One region of the Paenibacillus sp. 102 genome, then DNA from elsewhere that is predicted to be linked to it. Evidence: predicted binding sites of a transcription regulator. Region 1 holds the regulator's gene; each other region holds the start of a gene.
The links. Region 1 encodes Rex, which represses fermentation and respiration genes when NADH is low (regulators of the CRP and FNR family bind a similar motif). Its sites were predicted from a motif close to TTGTGAAATATTTCACAA; they were not measured.
Positions count from the first base shown of each region.

Region 1 (2,208 bases):
TGTTGTTTCTCATAACGCTTCATTTCCTGCTCATATAGTGCAGCTTTTAAATCTGAATATTTACTGTAGTTACCAACATATCGTCTGCTTTCTTTATTAGAAATTTCATATACTTGTGTAACAAGCTTGTCTAAAAAGTAGCGATCGTGGGAAACGATTAAAATAGCTCCAGGATAGCCTTGTAGATATTGTTCAAGCCATGTTAATGTATCGATATCTAAATGGTTTGTTGGTTCGTCCAAGATGAGTAAGTCTGGTTTTGTTAATAGCAGCTTACCAAGAGCGAGTCTTGTTTTCTGTCCACCACTTAACGTAGAAATCGTTGTTTGGTGTGTTTCAACTGGAAAACCAAGTCCACTTAAGATGGAGCGAATATCAGCTTCATATTGATAACCACCTTGATCTTTGTAGTCTAGCTGCAATTGATCATAATCAGCGAGTAATTTTTCGTACGTAGCAGCATTTGAAAAGTTCTCTTCCTTACCCATTTCTTGCTCTAACCTTCGAAGTTTCTTTTCCATCTGCTGCAGATGAGTAAAGACAGTAATCATTTCATCCCAAATTGTTAAAGAAGTTTCCAGACCGGTATTTTGAGCCAAATAACCAATTGAAACATCTTTTGGTTTTATAATTTCTCCACCATCGTGAGATAATTCACCGGCAATTATTTTTAATAATGTAGATTTTCCAGCACCATTTCGACCGACTAGTGCAATACGATCTTTTGTTTGAACTTCCAATTTAATGTTTGCAAGAATTGTTTCAGCACCGTATAATTTTGAAAGCCCATTCACTTGTAATAGAATCAATGTTTTCACCTCAAATAATTTCTTAACTTTGCCATGTTTATATTTCTCAATCATACTAAAAATAGTGTATAGTTTAAAATAAAGAGAGAAGTCTTCTCTCTATTATACAAGGAAAGTCATAAGTGCTAAACTTCTGTATTTGTTTTAAATCTGTGAACAAAGATAGGAAGAGAGGAGAGGTTATATGGATCAGCAAAAGATTCCGCAGGCTACAGCCAAACGATTGCCTCTATACTATCGATTTATCCAAAACTTATCTCTTTCTGGTAAGCAGCGTGTTTCATCGGCAGAATTGAGTGAAGCTGTAAAAGTAGATTCAGCAACAATTCGAAGAGATTTTTCATATTTTGGAGCGTTAGGGAAAAAGGGATATGGATATAATGTGAATTATTTACTATCATTCTTCCGAGAAACGCTCGATCAAGATGATATAACACGTGTAGCACTTATTGGAGTGGGTAATTTAGGGACCGCTTTCTTACATTACAATTTCACGAAAAATAATAATACAAAGATTGAAATGGCGTTTGATGTCAATGAAGAGAAAGTTGGAAAAGAAATCGGAGGAATTCCTGTATATCATTTGGATGAATTAGAAGAGCGTTTAACAAATGATATACAAGTGGCAATATTAACAGTACCTGCTACCGTTGCACAAGCTGTAGCAGATCGATTGGCCGAAACAAATGTACACGGAATTTTAAATTTTACACCGGCACGGTTAAATGTGTCAGAAAATATAAGAATTCATCATATTGATTTAGCTGTAGAATTACAAACACTCGTTTATTTTTTGAAAAATTATCCACAATAAAACGCAGAGGAAATCCCTCTGCGTTTTATTATTGCTTTTTCTTTGTAAATTTGACTAAGATAAGTCGAAGTGCCAAATTAAAATCAATTGTTGCCATAGCAGCAAACAGTAGTGTCCAAAAGTTCCAAATTGTATCTGTAACGTTCGTAATTGCGAAACGTGTAAAGACACATCCAAGAAGGAAATATAGTGCTGCCATAAACAATGGTGAGTTCCTCATATTTAAAATCCTCCGATAAATCCTTGCATTTTTTCTGCTTGTTTAATCATTTCTTGTATTTGTTCGTTACTTACTAGTACTTGGGTTATTGCAACTAATGTATTCATCGCAACGTGAGCCATAATAGGAACGATGATTCGTTTCGTTTTCACATATAGAAAAGCGAAAACAAGTCCCATGGAAGTGTATACTAACAAGTGTGTAAAATCAAAGTGAATTGCCGCGAAAACAAGTGAACTAATAATTGCCGCGATAAAGAAATTAAATCTTTTATAGAGTGTTCCAAATAAAATTTTTCTAAAGACAATCTCTTCTAAAATAGGTCCGATGATAGATATAACAATAAGAAACCATGGAGTAGCTCT
Region 1 is NZ_JBCGHT010000035.1:4,328-6,535, forward strand. Features, by position in the region: gene AAIE21_RS28385 (ABC-F family ATP-binding cassette domain-containing protein) at 1-809, opposite strand, end outside; gene AAIE21_RS28390 (redox-sensing transcriptional repressor Rex) at 994-1,623, shown strand; gene AAIE21_RS28395 (YdiK family protein) at 1,652-1,843, opposite strand; gene AAIE21_RS28400 (CPBP family intramembrane glutamic endopeptidase) at 1,846-2,208, opposite strand, start outside.

Region 2 (2,208 bases), on a different contig from region 1:
GCGGTTCACTTCAAGTCCTGATTCACCGATTAATGGGTTACCTTGTACGCCGCCCGTCCAAACGAATGTGTTTGCAACGATTTTTTGACCGTCTTTTAAGTCGATTTCATTGCCAGCAACGTTTGTTACAGGAAGACCTGTTAAGAATTTAACACCGCGTGCTTCTAAGCTAGTAGTTGCACGTTCAATTAAATCGTCTGGTAATACTGGAAGGATTTTTGGACCTGCTTCAACAAGAAGTAATTTTACTTCTTTCGGGTTTACGCCGTGGCTTTTTGCAAGTTTAGGCATAATGTCAGCAAGCTCACCAACTAGCTCAACGCCAGTTAATCCGCCACCACCGATTAAGATTGTAGCATCAGCTTCATTTTTTGTTTTTGCGTATTCACGAATACGATCTTCAACGTGTTTGAAGATTTTGTTTGCATCAGCAGCAGATTTTAATACCATGCTGTTTTCTTCTAGTCCTGGAATACCGAAGTAAGCAGTTTTACTTCCTAAAGCAACTACAAGTGCATCATAAGATAAAGTAGTGCCGCCAGCTAGTTTTACTTCTTTTTTGTCTACTGAGAATGACTCAACAGTTGCAATTTTAAGATCGATGTCTTTGCCTTTGAAAAGTTTTGTAAGTGGCATTGCAATTGCTTGTTCAGAAACATTACCTGCTGCAAGGCGGTGTAGTTCAGTAATGATTTGGTGTGTTGGGTATTGGTTGATTACCGTAACTTGTGCTTCTGCTTTGCTGTAGTATTTACGTACATTTAAAGCGGCAAGAAGTCCGCCATAACCAGCGCCTAAGATGACAATTTGTTTTGACATAGTATGATATCCCCCGTCTTTACTAATTGTTGTTATAAGATAAATTATTTATTATTGCGTTCTGCACTAATTTGAAGATAAGCATTGATAAAGCGGAACATTTTTTGTGCTTGTGGATCTTTTAGTAATTTTAAAAGGCCGAAAAGACCGATAACTTCAGTGCTTTCTTCAGCGCGATCTTTTGCTTCGATAGCAGTTGCAGCCATGCTTTTCACTGTATCTTTTACAGGTTCTACAATCTCTTGGATTGCGCCAACAGTGTCGCTTTTTAATACTTCGTCAGTAGCAACAGTTTGAGCGAAGTCATAAGACTTAGTTAAAATGTTAACAAGCTCAGTTAATTTTGGAAGCTGTTCTACTAGTGCAGTTAATGATTCTTGTACCTCAGGTTTTAACAATTGATCAAGTACATCAAGTTGTCCTTGGCTAGCAGAAATTTGTAAAGATTCTTGTTCAGGCTTTGTTTGAGTGATAGTTTCTGGCATCTCCAATTCTCCTTTACGATAGCAATACTCTTATTTTTTTAGAAATAAAACATTCCTATTACAGGTAAGCGTTAGCAAAAGTTTGCAAAACTTTATACAAAGCTTCACAAAACACAATAAAATGCCTTTAAACTTATGATTGCAAGTAGTAGACAATCATAAATCCAAAACCATAATTTCTTACCTATTATTAATGAACTGTCCGATACATGGCTTGTCCGCATAATGGAAAGTTCCTTTATCGGAAAGTGTATATAATATATATCTTATATTATATACTATATACACTCAGGTTAACATAAAAATGATCCCTAATTATTTGACTTTGACTCGATAACCTAGTATTGGCAAGGGAAAAAAGTATATATTTTATTTTACTGATATCTAAAATATACTTGATTATAAAGAAAAAAAGGGAAAAATGAGCAAATGAATGCTCATTTTTCCCTTTTTTTCTGGTTAGGATGGATCTGCTTGTGTGATGAGCATGGAGGAATTTCCGTTCTTTTCAAGGTGACACTCTCCCCAGGTGCAAAGGGAGTCAAGAATTGCTTCTAGTGACCAACCGTATTCAGTAAGTGAGTACTCAACTTTTGGCGGGACTTGATTATATACTTTTCTTTGAATAACCCCATCTTCTTCTAACTCACGTAATTGTTGTGTTAGCATCTTTTGAGTAATGCCAGGCATTAAACGTTTTAGTTCACTTGTTCGTTTTGTCCCTTTTGTTAAGTGACAAAGAATAACAACCTTCCATTTTCCGCCGATTACTTCTAAGGTTGCTTCTACAGGAATATTGTATTTTTTCATATATTACAACCCCTTTAACGAGTCTTTTATCTTCATATGTTACTTTTTAGTGCCTATAGTACTTGAAAGTACGTACTGTTTTTCATGTTGAACA
Region 2 is NZ_JBCGHT010000005.1:152,469-154,676, reverse strand. Features, by position in the region: gene AAIE21_RS14760 (NAD(P)/FAD-dependent oxidoreductase) at 1-819, opposite strand, end outside; gene AAIE21_RS14755 (DUF1641 domain-containing protein) at 864-1,304, opposite strand; gene AAIE21_RS14750 (winged helix-turn-helix transcriptional regulator) at 1,764-2,114, opposite strand.
Region 2: the regulator Rex is predicted to act here: its motif matches at 1,397-1,414, upstream of AAIE21_RS14755 (DUF1641 domain-containing protein).

Region 3 (2,208 bases), on a different contig from region 1:
AACGATAGCTTCTATTGAAGCAAATCGATATAATCCATCTCTTATTTTAGCTTTTGAAATCGCGCATGTTCTTGGTAAGGAATTTCATGAAGTCTTTCAATATACGATATAGGGGGAAATGGAATGATAATGGCAATAGGGATAGTCGCATCAATCGCAGGGTTAATTGGGGTGTTATATTCTACTCGTTTTGAAAAGAAAGAGGGAAATGATGAGAGAGGAGATCAAATTACAGGAAATGCTGCAAAAATCTCGTTGTTTGTATTCTTACTTTCGTATTTAATTATTTTTCTAATCGGTAACCTATATTCATTAACGAGTGAACAGTATAAATTAGCAAATGCATGTTTATTGGCAGGAGTATTATGCTCCTATTCACTATCTATTTTAGTTTTGCGAAGAAGATATTAGATGAGAAAGAGCTATTTTACATATTAATTTGTAAATAGCTCTTTTTGTTATGTTTGATTAGAGGGGTGAAAAGGAGCGAATGAGATGAGAATCGTACATGAAAGTACAGTTTGTATTTGCTTCTTGGCTTTCTTTCGCATGTACAAAAACTTTATACCCTCACTTTACATGCATACAATCCAAAAACAAATAAATACTAAATGATGAATGACCAAAGAAAGGAAGGTAATTATTATGCCAAATTTAACAGAGCTTGAGCTTGAAAATTTACGCCATCTTATTGGGGGGCATGCGACAGTTGCGAACAAATTAGACCAGTATGCACAGCAGTGTACAGATCCTCAATTGAAACAAATGCTACAACAAGATGCACAAGCGGCAAGAAATACAAAACAACAATTAATGTCCTTTTTAGGCTAGGAGGGTACCGATTATGAATGAAAAAGATATGGTTAACGATTATTTATCGGAATTAAATGCTAGTTTGACTAGTTATGCGAATTACATAGCAGAGTCAAATAACGAACAGTTACATCAAACGCTGATTCACATTCGAAATCAGGATGAAATGAGACAACGTAATGTATATAAATATGCATTGCAAAAAGGGCATTATAAACCAGCGGCTCCTGCAAATCCAGCGGTTGTTCAGCAAACGAAAAGTCAATTAAGCGCACAATAATGCATAAAAAAGCGAGTGAATCTCGGAGAATGATTCACTCGTTTTTTTGTGCATTTGTATATGTCAATAAATATGTATGAAATATTTTTCCAGTTGTAACAAATATGACGAAAACGGAGTAGAGTGTTTCACAAAATATACACATGCTTTGCTCAACTATTCACAAAGTATCCATGGTTTCTATAGTGAGAATCTCTATAATGAAGAGTGTAAAGAACAAATAAAACATTACATGATTACTTAGGAGAGATTCTTATGAATAGAAACACAAGAAAAATCGCAATTATTGGTACTGGATTAGTTGGATCAAGCTGTGCGTATTCAATTGTGAATCAAGGCATCTGTGAAGAGTTGGCATTAATTGATATAAATCATGAACGTGCAGTTGGTGAAGCGATGGATTTATCGCACTGCATTAACTTTACAAATACAAGAACAAAAGTATATGCAGGTACTTATGAAGACTGCAAAGATATGGACATTGTGATTATTACAGCAGGTCCAGCTCCAAAACCAGGACAAAGTCGTTTGGATACTTTAGGAGCAAGCGCGAAGATTATGGAAAGTGTTGTAGAAGGTGTAATGGCAAGTGGATTTGATGGTATTTTCTTACTTGCATCAAACCCGGTTGATATTATTACGTATCAAGTTTGGAAATTGTCTGGATTACCAAGAAATCGTGTGATTGGTACTGGAACATCATTAGATTCTTCTCGATTAAAAACAATTTTATCTGAAATGCTTGAAGTTGACCCTCGTAGTATCCATGGTTATTCATTAGGTGAGCACGGTGATTCACAAATGGTTGCTTGGTCTCACGTAACAGTCGGTGGGAAACCGATATTACAAATTTTAGATGAACAAAAAGAACGTTTCGGTGAAATTGATTTAGATGAAATTGTAGAAAAAACTGCAAAAGCTGGATGGGAAATTTATAAGCGAAAAGGAACTACTTATTACGGTATTGGTAACTCACTTGCTTATATTGCACGTTCTATCTTTAATGATGATCAACGCGTGATAGCTGTTTCAGCAATTTTAGATGGTGAATATGGCGAATATAATATTTGTACAGGTGTACCAGCAATTATTACAAGAGATGGCGTAAAAGAAGT
Region 3 is NZ_JBCGHT010000005.1:98,728-100,935, reverse strand. Features, by position in the region: gene AAIE21_RS14475 (helix-turn-helix transcriptional regulator) at 1-112, shown strand, start outside; gene AAIE21_RS14470 (DUF2178 domain-containing protein) at 124-411, shown strand; gene AAIE21_RS14465 (hypothetical protein) at 646-831, shown strand; gene AAIE21_RS14460 (spore coat protein) at 845-1,093, shown strand; gene AAIE21_RS14455 (L-lactate dehydrogenase) at 1,349-2,208, shown strand, end outside.
Region 3: the regulator Rex is predicted to act here: its motif matches at 1,242-1,259, upstream of AAIE21_RS14455 (L-lactate dehydrogenase).